Regions from separate parts of the Weissella sp. ESL1156 genome, predicted to be linked through region 1. Evidence: riboswitches for the same ligand, from Rfam matches in the RefSeq annotation. Region 1 holds a riboswitch; each other region holds the start of a gene.
The links. A riboswitch is a leader RNA that binds a small molecule or an ion and turns the genes downstream of it on or off. The one in region 1 is predicted to bind thiamine pyrophosphate.
Positions count from the first base shown of each region.

Region 2: linked by a shared signal. The riboswitch ahead of ACSKY2_RS00595 (ECF transporter S component) and the one ahead of thiS (sulfur carrier protein ThiS) in region 1 are both predicted to bind thiamine pyrophosphate.
Region 3: linked by a shared signal. The riboswitch ahead of thiW (energy coupling factor transporter S component ThiW) and the one ahead of thiS (sulfur carrier protein ThiS) in region 1 are both predicted to bind thiamine pyrophosphate.
Region 4: linked by a shared signal. The riboswitch ahead of thiD (bifunctional hydroxymethylpyrimidine kinase/phosphomethylpyrimidine kinase) and the one ahead of thiS (sulfur carrier protein ThiS) in region 1 are both predicted to bind thiamine pyrophosphate.

Region 1 covers NZ_CP196372.1:1,446,262-1,449,445, forward strand. The annotation lists gene ACSKY2_RS07460 (thiazole synthase) at 1-234, opposite strand, end outside; gene thiF (sulfur carrier protein ThiS adenylyltransferase ThiF) at 248-898, opposite strand; gene thiS (sulfur carrier protein ThiS) at 916-1,113, opposite strand; TPP riboswitch at 1,156-1,245, opposite strand; TPP riboswitch at 1,341-1,430, opposite strand; gene ACSKY2_RS07475 (DUF368 domain-containing protein) at 1,587-2,426, opposite strand; gene ACSKY2_RS07480 (GNAT family N-acetyltransferase) at 2,633-3,157, shown strand.
Region 2 covers NZ_CP196372.1:102,484-105,667, reverse strand. The annotation lists gene ACSKY2_RS00605 (aldo/keto reductase) at 1-357, opposite strand, end outside; gene ACSKY2_RS00600 (ribose-phosphate diphosphokinase) at 397-1,368, opposite strand; TPP riboswitch at 1,541-1,632, shown strand; gene ACSKY2_RS00595 (ECF transporter S component) at 1,752-2,315, shown strand; gene ACSKY2_RS00590 (ATP-binding cassette domain-containing protein) at 2,319-3,184, shown strand, end outside.
Region 3 covers NZ_CP196372.1:30,491-33,674, forward strand. The annotation lists gene ACSKY2_RS00225 (phosphoglycerate kinase) at 1-743, shown strand, start outside; gene ACSKY2_RS00230 (LysR family transcriptional regulator) at 859-1,755, shown strand; TPP riboswitch at 1,805-1,906, shown strand; gene thiW (energy coupling factor transporter S component ThiW) at 2,008-2,523, shown strand; gene thiM (hydroxyethylthiazole kinase) at 2,520-3,184, shown strand, end outside.
Region 4 covers NZ_CP196372.1:416,879-420,062, forward strand. The annotation lists gene ACSKY2_RS02075 (MTH1187 family thiamine-binding protein) at 1-26, opposite strand, end outside; gene ACSKY2_RS02080 (TenA family protein) at 80-700, opposite strand; gene thiD (bifunctional hydroxymethylpyrimidine kinase/phosphomethylpyrimidine kinase) at 697-1,515, opposite strand; TPP riboswitch at 1,588-1,685, opposite strand; gene ACSKY2_RS02090 (Sapep family Mn(2+)-dependent dipeptidase) at 1,780-3,184, opposite strand, start outside.

The DNA of each region.
Region 1 (3,184 bases):
TTCAGCATTCGTACAACCAGATGTGTTTGGTAAAATCGTGACATCTTCAGGAATATAATTCAAAATATTTTCTTCAGCTGCGTTCGTTCGGCGCAAAGCCATTGTAATAATTTGTGCGTCAGCATGATGAATTGCCGAATCAATTAATTCATATGAATATTTTCCTGATCCTAAAATGAAACGCGAAGAAAAATGGTGACCACCAATAATTAAATCATCATTACTTTCAACCATGATTATTTATCTCCTATTCTGCTAAAACGGGGCGCTTAGTTAATAACCGTAAGATGGCATTAGCCTCATGACCAGCACATACCATAACACGTGGTGCCATCAGTCCTTCAGCACCTTTACTATAACCATCTCCACAAATATAAACATTTGGTAACTGTTGTTTTGTTTTCATCTCATTAGTGACATGTAATCCTGCCATACCATTGCCCATAACAAGTGGCTTGTCAGGATAAAAGTTGGTTATACCATCCAATAACATCGCCTTGGCCATTGGGTTATCAAACGCCTCACAGACAATATCACAATCTGCAAATAATATTTCGATATTATCAGGCGTTATTTTGACCTGCTGGATATCAATATCAATAAATGGATTAAATTCTAATAAATTTTGCTTCAATGCCACAACTTTAGGTATCCCAATCTGACTAACTTTATATTGTTGCCGATTAAGATTACTCATTTCGATGGTATCAAAATCAATGATTGTTAAATGACCAACACCACTACGGGCAAGTGCAATTGCAATATTTGAACCTAAACCACCTGCACCAGCAATCGTAACTTGCGCATTTTGCAAAGGTTCCGTTGTACCAGCAACATTACGTGCTTTCATGCCCTCAAAGAAGTCGGCGACAGCTACGCCTTGAAATTTTGGTGTCATTTTATTTGTCCTCTTTTCTAACCACCACCAACAAAAGAAATTAGTTCAACATGATCATTTTCTGATAATCTTTGTGTCGCTAATTCTTCACGATGAATAATTTTGCCATTTAATTCCACGACAACATTTTGCATCATATCTGTTTTTTCTTGTAATAAATCGACTAGTGTCTTACCAGCCATATTTGCGATTTGTTCACCATTTAAAATAATCAAAAAAATACCCTCCTTTCTGATCACGAAAGAAGGGTATTTGTACACAGTCAAATATCGTACTTCCTTCGATCGTATTATCGACATCAGGTTCATGGGTATATTCTCAGCTTGACAGCACCCCAGACGATGGTTGTTTAGATTTTGTTTTTACCAATTGCTTTATGCAATCCTCGTAAAATATAAAAAGCAGCCTCTTTGTTTTCACAAAAAGACTGCCCATCAATTACTATGTTCGGACTGTATCTTCCTGCGCAGGTATTAACCAAATCAGGTTCAGTGGGTATATTCTCAGCTTGACAGCACCCCAGATACGTTAATTAACTTAACAAGATAACCATAGCACGTTTAATTATGAAACACAACTCATTATTGAAATCGCTTTCAATGATGAGCCGTTGCATGCATCATTTATCTTGTATCATACGACAAGTCACCACCTCAAATTTCACTACTATGAAATTCTAAACCACTATTTATGACCCCATCTCTGGCTTTACCATCTGCTCTAAACGACCCATCCACCAGCCCAATCCTGTGCCAAGAGCTAATAAGATAACTGCAAACATATAATGCCAAACAGTGAAACCAGTATAATCTATCGGGATAATCATCACTGTTGATGCCATCACAATACCAAAAATAATATGGAACAACTTGGCATAAGCAACTTTAAAAACATACGCCATGACTTTTGCAAATACTAAAACAATCACAATCAATCCTAAGAGAAGGGGGACCAATACCGTTAAATCACCGTTTTTAATACCATCACTCATTCCTTTGTATAGTCCTAAATAAATTAAAAAATTAGATGGACTCAATCCTGGTACAAGTAATCCTAATCCAATCAATGCACCAGCTAAAAACCAAGCGCCCATGCTGGGCTCAATGGTTGAAAATAATGGTCGGCCAAACCATAAGAATATTAACATCAAAATACACGCCATTATGGACAATGCGATATCCCATTGTGATCGTCCCATTTTTCCCGCTTCGTACCATAATGCTGGCACCGTTCCTAAAATAGCACCAATAAAGAACCAACGTGCAACACTTTCAATTTCTCCTAACATAAAGCTAATCAAAAATGATAGTAAAAAAATACCCAGCACTGCACCAATTCCAACTGGTAAGAAAAACCGGACATTTGCTTTAAAGTTTTTCAATGGATTTGCCATAAATAAAATTAAGCGTTCATATAATCCAAAGACGGCGGCAAGAGCACCACCACTAATGCCTGGTAAAATAAATCCTGATCCAATTAATGCACCTTTAACAGCACGGAAGATAATATCTCCTGGTCGTTTTTGCATTGATTATTTCCTCATTTCATGTCGTTTATCACTATATTCGTGTTCATGGCGATATAAATGGCCATTAATTATTATTATATCTAATCATTCCTTATAATAAGTTAAAAAATCACCGTTTTATTAGCTTATTTTTTTATAAACCAATTTTTTTAATTATTTGCTATAATGAAGTACAAAATTTCAATTATATCGGGAGGCGCATATCCATGTCATTAACTTATACGCGACAAGCAAAATTAACGGATGTTGATGCTATTTATCGTATTATTCAACAGGCAGTAGCCTATCTCGGCAGTCAAAATTCACCCCAATGGCAAGGATCAGCAGAGCCCCAACGAGAAGAATTTGTGCAAGATATTCAGAATGGCCTTGTCTATGTGCTCATCCATCATCATCAGGTGGCTGGTGTTGGTAAATTAGTGCCCGGACCTGAGCAAGCTTATGAGGACATTGATGGTTCATGGTTAGGTCATGAGTCACAATATCTCTGTCTACATCGCATTGCCATCGATGCAGATGTTCGTGGTCAAGGTCTCGCACATCATTTAATTCATGATCTAGTGATATTGTCATTAGAGCATGGCTATCGTGATATTCGGATTGATACCCATGAAATTAATCAGGGGATGCAAAAGACGGTTAAAAAAGCTGGTTTTCAATATCGTGGTCACGTGCTTATGCCTGTCCCAAATGGTGAACGACTTGCTTTTCAGCTACTATTAGAAGATTAGTCATCGTTATTAATAAAAACATCGGTC
Region 2 (3,184 bases), 610 kb from region 1:
AGCGGCCATTAACGTTTTCTTACCTGAAAATTGGCCCAGTGGTCCTGGCCACATATGATAACCAGCCTTCGTTGTAATAATCAACTCATTACGATAAGGTCGTAAATCCTTTTGATAAACTGCCCCAAATGTTTCTTCAGCTGTACCATCTGCTGGACCATAATTAGAAGCATTATCAAATGAAAAAATACCATTATCAAAAGCTTTTAACATCACTTCTCTTGAATTTGCTAATGGTTTTTGGTCACCCAAATTACGCCATAAACCAAAAGATAATGCTGGTAAAATTAACCCTGAATCTGAAACACGTCGATATGGCATGATATCATACCGATTATCAGCTGCTGCATAGACCATCACAATACTCCTCTCAATCTCTTTGCTTTTATTTTAAATTCACAAACTAATTTCTGGCTTATTATTTGAACGTAATAAGACATCTAATTGTTTGTCATCGTGAATGCGTTGAATTGCTTCTGCAAATAATGGTGCAACAGATAACGTCGTAAACTTTGAACTTTGCTTTTCTTCAGGTATCTGTAAAGTATCCGTAAAAATGCAACGCTCAATATGGCTATCCGCTGCTAATTTTTCAGCTGCTTGTCCTGAAAGAACGGCATGTGTTGCTGCAACATAAACTTCAGTCGCACCATTTGCCAATAGCGCTTTTGCAGTCATTTGCACTCGATAACCTGTATCAACAATATCATCAACAATGATGGCACGACGTCCTTTCACATCACCAACAATAGCATCTTCTGATTCTGGCGTTGTCATTGCAACATTATCATTGACGATACCCCAAGGTGCACCAAGTAAATCTGCAAATTTTCGAGCACGACCTGCACCAGTATGATCTGGTGACACAACAACAATATCATCCAACAATTTACGACTATAGAAATAGTCTGTTAATAGTGGTGCTGCTTGCAAATGATCCACTGGAATATCAAAGAACCCCTGCAATTGATCGGCATGTAAGTCCATTGATACAACACGATCAACACCATTCATTTCTATTAATGAAGAAACCATCTTGGCGGTGATTGGTTCGCGAGCTTTTGCCTTGCGATCTTGACGAGCATAACCCATGTACGGAATAACTAATGTTATTTGCTCGGCTGATGCACGTCGCAATGCATCAACAATAATCATCATTTCCATAAAAGCGTCATTAACTTCTTCAGCAATTGGCGCAATCACATAAACATCATCCCCACGAATACTCTCTAAAATACGTTCGTATATTTCACCATCAGCAAAACGTTTAATATCCAATTGCGTTAAAGGTATATGCAACTCTTCAGCCACTGCTTTTGCCAAATCATGATTAGCAGTTAATCCTAACAGCTTTATTTGAGATTCCACGAATGAGTTCCTCCATTTCTAATCGCCACTCGTTATCACTTCTATTTTAACAAAAGTTATGTCATTACGGTATAGCTGATCTGTTCCTATTATGAAATCATTTTCATGATTTGCTAGTATGATGAGTAGAAATTTGCAAATCTGCCTGACTAACACTATACTTAAAGGAGAATCAAACAAGCTGGGGTGCCATAGAGCTGGCTGAGAAAATACCCATAGAACCTGAGCAAAGTAATTTTGCTAGGGAGCTTGGTTTGTTTACCATGACAGTAAACAAGCCCCAGTACCAGTGAGTGAGTCACACACATGGTATTGGGGCTTTTTTGTTACCAAAGCTTCGGCGATTCGATAACATTATATTTTTAAGGAGGTTTGCAATTATTATGCAAACAGTTAATGAATCAAAGGTTAAGTGGTCATTACGTGACGTCATTTTCTTAGCCATTATCGCTATTTTCTTTGGTGTTATTTTTGAAGTTTGGAGTGCAGCCTATTATGCCTTAGCTGCAACCCCATTAAAACCTTATGCAAATGACTTAACATTAGGTGTTTGGTTGATGGCTGGTCCATTAGCAGGTGCTATTTTGCAAAAAGTTGGTAGCTCAATATTAGGTGAATTATTAGCTGCTGCAGTAGAGATGCTATTATTCTCAAGTTGGGGAGCAGGTACGTTAATCTCGGGTTTTGTGCAAGGCTTCGGTACTGAAATTGGTTTCGCCGCTACTGGTTACAAAAATTGGGGAAAATTAGGCTTAAGTTTATCCGTTTTAACAACCACAATAGTCACCTTTATTTGGGACATGTTTAACAGTGGGTATGCAGACTATAAACCAAGTATGATGATTACTTTATTTGTCATTCGCCTCATTTCTGCTGGTTTCTTTGGTGGCGTCTTGGTCTATTACATCAAAAAATTAGTTGCCAAGTCTGGTATTATAAAACATTAAGCTATGACAAAATTAGAAGTTGATAACTTAAGTTTTGCTTACCAAACTGGTCAACCCAATGTTTTGAATAATATTAGTTGGATACCTGAAGAAGCATCCTTTAACTTATTGATTGGTCCTTCAGGATCAGGCAAATCAACCTTGTTAAAGTCAATGGCTGGTCTCTATCCAAAATTTGGAGGTGTGATAACTGGTGGCCAAGTATTACTGAACAATGAACCAATTCAACCAATTGTACCGTTTGAACGTGCAAAACGTATTGCAATGCTTTTTCAAAATCCAGACCGTCAATTTGCTATGCGAACCGCCCGCTTACAGTTAGTGTTCGCCCTAGAAAATTTGCAATTACCAAGTGAAGTCATTACGCAACGTGTTCATTTTGCAATCACTGCACTTCATTTAGAACAAATTGCTGATCAAAATCTACTGACTCTATCAGGTGGTGAAAAACAACGTGTTGCGCTTGCAATTATTTTAGCAATGGATAGCGACATTATCTTACTCGATGAACCATTTGCAAGCGTTGATCCAAATGCTCGCTTAGATTTACTAACTGATTTAAAGAAAATGCAGTTAGAACATCACAAAACGATTATTATTTCTGACCATGACTTATCAGGCTATCAATCACTAGTCGATCATTTATATGCCATTGATACTGAAACGGGATCGCTACATCAACAATCATTGAATCAGTTGGCTGATCTACCAGTTCAAAAGCCCTTTTATGGGATACCAAATTCAGATGGCCAACTAAGCTGGCAAGCACTAACATTAACTGTTGGCACAGAACGAATCTTACTTAAAAATAGTCAGTTCGTACTCCCCACTGGGCAAATTGGTTTACTATCGGGGGCCAACGGTATCGG
Region 3 (3,184 bases), 540 kb from region 1:
GAACAGCTCATCGTTCACATGCTTCTAATGCTGGAATTGCAGCAAATATTTCACAAACCGCGGCTGGTTACTTAATGGAAAAAGAGATTAAGTTCTTAGGTGGTGCTGTTGAAAATCCTAAGCGTCCATTCGTAGCCATTATTGGTGGGGCAAAGGTTTCTGACAAAATTACAATTATTCAAAACTTATTACAAAAGGCAGATAAAGTGATTGTCGGTGGTGGTATGGCATACACATTTGCTGCCGCTAAGGGTGAAAAGATTGGTGATTCTCTGTTTGAAGAGGACAAGGTTGAACTTGCTAAGCAATTGATTGCCGATGCTGGTGATAAGTTAATTCTACCTGTTGATGCAATAGCTGCAGATAAATTTGCAAATGATGCTGAGACTTACGTTGCAGAGGGTGACATTAAAGATGGTTACATGGGACTTGATATCGGTCCTAAGTCTGTAGAATTATTCAAATCAGTTCTTTCAGATGCAAAGACGGTTGTTTGGAACGGACCTATGGGTGTGTTTGAGATGGCAAACTTTGCAAAGGGAACTCTAGCAATTGGTGAAGAACTTGTTAAGGTTACTGCTAATGGTGCAACGACGATCGTTGGTGGTGGTGATTCAACTGCCGCCGTACAACAATTGGGTGTTGCCGATCAATTAAGCCACATTTCAACTGGTGGTGGTGCTTCTCTAGAATATCTTGAAGGAAAGACGTTGCCAGGAATTGCAGCAATTTCTGAAAAATAAATTTGATTAATTAAAAAGGAAGTCGGATTTTGTTATCTGACTTCCTTTTTAGTATGTCAACATTGATTGGTTTGTGGTAAACTATTCCAAACAGTAATGAATAAGGGGATATATTATGGATATTCATAAATTTGCTGTTTTTCTTGATTTGGCGGAAACGGGAAATTATTCTGAAACAGCAGACCGATTATATACAACACAGGGGAATATTTCAAAGCAAATTTTATCTTTAGAAAAAGAATTAAAGACACGACTTTTTAAACGTGAACATCGGCATATTTATTTGACAGAGTCTGGTCGTATTACAGAGATGTATGCTAAAAAAATTTTACATGAATTTTCGGCATTACAACAAACGTTAGAACAACATAATACAGAGTCAGATAATGTTTTAACGATTCATACCATGCCAACTTTTTCAAATTATCGTGGCTTTTCATTGATGAGTGCGTTTCATCAACGGTATCCAGAGATTACGTTACATTTTTCAGAAATAAAAGATAATTTATTGTTAGATTCTTTAAATAATAATCAGGCTGATATTGTATTTGGTCATTATACGTCTACAAATAATCAAACCATTGAAACGTTATTAACGGATCAGGATAATTTAGTTTGTATTCTTCCGGTAAATCATCCATTAGCAAATCATCAAATTATTTCATTAAACGATTTAATGTCAGAAGAATTATTGCTGCTTGAAGGAGAAGAGACATTAATTTTCAATAAATTAGGAGTCATGGGTGATAAAAAACAATTGGCATCTGCGGTATCATATCAAGGTGAAAGAATCGATATTATCTTAAACATGGTTTCAAATGGGATGGGAATTGCCCTAATGATGGAAAAAAGAGTTGATATGACAAATGATGGTCCATTAATTAAGCGTAAAATAGGAACAAATACAACAAGTAATTTTGGCTTTATGAGATGTAAACAAATGCATGAATCAAAGGCGAATGAATTATTTTGGAAATATATCACACAAGCAACTAATCACGATATTCTTTAAACGTATTTTTAATTGTTAATGTGTTACTATAATAATATAAAATTAAATAGATATCACAAAGGGGAGCTGTATTAGCTGAGAAAGAGATTATCTCTAAACCCTCCGTACCTGTTTTAGTTATTTAAGCGAAGGAATTGTGCATATAAGGCATTTTCATGGTCTCTTTGTGATTTTTTATTGCAAGGAGGCTTTTTTATTGAACGTTTTTTAGTCAACATCGCCAAACAAATTTTAAATTGAGGGAGAATATCAATGAATACAAATGTTAGGAAAATCACCTATTTAGCGATGATGATTGCCTTAGATGTCGTTTTATCACCAATTTTACGGATTGAGGGGATGGCACCAATGTCGAGTGTGATCAATATTTTGGCTGGCGTGTTAATGGGACCATTATATGCAACAATTATGGCAACGTGTTGTGGTATTATTCGAATGATGATGATGGGAATTCCGCCATTAGCATTGACTGGTGCAGTATTTGGTGCTTTATTAGCAGGTGTTGGGGCAAGGTTAACTCATAATATTTACGGTTCAATTATCGGTGAAATAATTGGAACAGGAATTATCGGATCATTAATGTCATATCCAGTAATGGTATTATTCACTGGAACAAAAACAGATTTATATTGGTTGTTGTATACACCAAGATTTTTGGGGGCAACTTTTATGGGTGCTATTGCCGCATGGTTAATTTGGCAACAGGCCAAGAAAATCACACTTTTTAAAGATATGATGCGCCTGTTTAATGGTAAAAAGGGGGCATGAAATTGACAGGAATCACAATACCCCTTCAAAAATCACCGCTCGTTCATTGTATTACGAATGCCATATCTGTTGAAACTGTTGCAAATGCATTACTCTATGTTGGTGCAAAACCAATTATGACAGAAGATGTGCGTGCTTTTGATGATTTAGCGAGTCAAACAGATGCTGTATTACTAAATCTTGGTAGTTTATCGCCTAATAAAGAAAAAAGCTTGTTAGCTGCTGGACAATTGGCTATGCAACAAAAACCATTTGTATTAGATGTTGTGGGAATTGCAAGTGCGACATCAGCTATGCAAATTGCACAAAAGTTAATGCTAATGCAGCCAACTGTTGTCCGTGGTAATATTTCTGAAATGCGCGCACTTTGTGGCTTAGCAACAAATAGCCGTGGTGTGGATGGCAGCATACTTGACCAGACAGATGAAGAAATAAGTCATTTGATTGCAGCACTACAAGCTCGCTCGTCACAATTAACCTATGTTGCCACTGGCGTAAAGGACATCGTTGTTTCAAAAAATAACGTTTGGGTACTTTCAAATGGTGTGGATGAATTAGATCGTTTTACAGGATCTGGTGATACATTAGGTGGGTTGATTGCAGCTTTCTTGGGGACAGACATGCCAACAGAGATGGCGACGATCTGTGCCATTAGTTATTT
Region 4 (3,184 bases), 920 kb from region 1:
ATTGCAACTGAAATTAATGTGTTCATTTATTTGTCCTCCTCTTATTTATAGACACTTATAGTATATCATTCAATAATGATTAATGTTTCGCTGCCTGTTCCCAAAAAGATAATTCATATTGATAAGATGTTAAATACGTCTCTAAATAGGTTTGTTGTTGTTTTGTTGATAACGTCTGCCAATTTGGGACTTGTTGGTCAATAACTTGCCAACTCCAGTGCGTGAATGCAGTATAGTCAGGACTAGTATAATAAGATAACCAAGGTAAATACGTATTATTTTTTGTCGTGTTGATGAATTGTTGACCAATCAAATGATAAGACTCTGTACAAGGTAATAGCGCCAACATTGCATTTGTTGCATCACCACGTTTAATGGCTTGTTCCATATGATCGAGATATGCTAAGTTATGTACATCAGGTAGAATATCCAAACTTGCTGGACTAGCTAACAAGGCTTCATGAGCTAATTCTTCATCCGATGACTGTGGTTGAGCCGCCTGTTGTGATACGGTTAGTTTTTTTGTTGCTAAATCAAATAATTGTCCAAAATAATTTGTGTAATAGGTATCTTGGGCAACATAATAATCTCTTTGAGTTTGTGGCAAATTATCTGAAGCGATTCCCTGTACAAATGATGTTTGATAAATATTTTTTCGAATATCACTTGATTGTTCCAATAAATAATTATGAAAAATCATTTCTTTTCCTCCATTTGAACATCTACCCAATGATTTAAGGGACCATGTCCATGACCAACATTGATTGTCTGGCGAATGGCTTCATAAGTAAATTGCTTTGCTTTTGGCATAATATCCTTTAATGCGTACCCTTTAGCTAAGTTGGCAGTAATAAAGGCAGACAGTGTGTCTCCGGTTCCATGAGTTCGATTTGTTTTAATTCCTGGCATTGTTAACCATTCTGACGTACCATCAGCATATAGTATATAATCGACATATTCATTTTGTGAATTTGGGCGATGACCGCCCTTAATCAAGACATTTTGTGCACCCATTTTTTGTAATTTAATTGCCGCTTCTATGACATCATTATCAGTGACTAAAGTTTTTTTGACTAGGACTTCTGCTTCCGGTAAGTTAGGCGTAATTAGGAATGCAAGGGGTATTAATTCAGCTTTTAAAGTGTCAATGGCTTCATCACTCAATAAATGTGCGCCCCCTTTTGCAACCATAACTGGATCAACAACTAATTTACCAAAATTGTTTTTTTGCCAACCTTGAGCAACTGCATGGACACGATTAGCATCTAGTAAAGCGCCCGTTTTAGCGGCTTTAATATCTAAGTCATCCGCAATGCTTTTAAATTCTTCTAAAATAAACGTTGATGGAATTGTATACTGCCCTTGAACGCCATACGTATTTTGCGCAGTTAAACCAACAACAATTGTTGCAGCATAAACTTGTTGATTATGGAATGTTTTTAAATCAGCATTAATGCCTGCCCCTCCACTGGCATCTGTTGTCGCAATTGTAATGACCTGTGGTACTTCTATCATGATTCCTCCCAAATATGTGGTAACTAAAAAGCACAAATAATCAGGAAATCCTGGTTATTTGTGCTTGAAAATGCAAGTTTACCATTACTTTCCTTCGTTAGTCTTAACTAAACAGGTTCAAAGGGTCTGTTTTAAAAACATCTCAGCATAAAGCTCCCCTAGTAAATTATTTAATTACAACATGATTATTGCACTTAACATAGGACAAGTCAACGCTTTCATTATGCTTTAAACTTTAGATGGCTAATGGCAAAATAGTTTGTTTTATAAGTTATTGGCTAGTGCTAAAATTTCGGTGATTAAAATATTCAGTCCATTCTCATATAAGTCTAAATCAAAAGATTCATTTGCAGCATGAGCCGTTGATGGTTCATTAGTTGGTAAAACACCAAAGCCAACACCATTAGACATTAAACGTCCAAATGATGCTCCGCCGTTAACACCGGCTTCAGGCAATTGTCCAGTTACTGATTGATAAGCATTGGCCAATAATGTCACTAACTTATCCTCTGGATCGACGTAGTGTGGCACAAGTCCAGCCGGATCACGAACAATATTAGTTAACCATGGTTCGTCTTGGATAATTTGATCAATCGTTTGCTGCTCGTCAAAAGCTAATGAATAGCGGAAGTTTAGATTAATATGACCTGTCTCACCACGAACAAAGTCAGTTATGCCAATATTTTGACTTGTTTTACCAAGTTTTGGCTCGGTTTTACCATAACCCGAATGTTCACCATAAGGATCTTGATGTAACTTTTCACCAATAAATGCTAAAAATTTTGCAGCTTGTCCACTAAATGGGTAGTCTTTTAGAAAATTAGCTAAGTATGTCGCAGCATTTTTCCCAGTTTCTGGTCGTGCGGCGTGTGTTGCAATCCCTTGTAACTTTAATATGATGTTATTGTCATGTTCAGTTAGTGAACCAGAAACTTTGTGGCTATCGCAGTATTTTTGAAATGATGGCTTAACTTCAGTCGTTGATAGACCTGTTAGTATTGCTGTTGCAGACCCTGGTAGAACATTTGTTGCTGAACCACTGTGAAATGATAATAATTTTAGCGGTGCATCTGCATCGTTAGTTGCATCAAAATATAGATCTAGTTGACTAATACCTTTCTCACCATAAGAAAGATGAGCAGAGCCATCAGGTGAGAAACCATATTGTAATTGCCCTTCTTCAGCAAAATATTGATGCATATCAGCCCATTCACTTTCTTCATCAGTCCCGATAATAAAACGAATTTGATGCTTTAAAGGTAAATGTGCATCTTGTATTGCTTTAATTGCATAGTAAGTTAGCATAACAGCAGATTTCATATCGTCAGCACCACGTGCATAGATATGATGATCTGCTTTAATGGTTGGTACAAACGGTTCTGTTTCCCATTGATCAATATCATTAACGGGGACAACATCTACGTGTACAATGACGCCAATTGGTTGCTTGTCATTTTCCGGACCGATATAAATATAGCCAGCACGATTGCCAACTGTACCAATTTTTTCAAAGCCATCACGTTGTGCTAACGACATCATAAAATCAAGAGCTGCTTTTGGACCCGGTCCATAAGGTGCAGTCATCGTAGCGTTTGTATCGTCACGCACTGAGGGAATTTTTAATAAGCCAATTAAATCATTTAACCATGCATCTTGGTATATTGTCGTA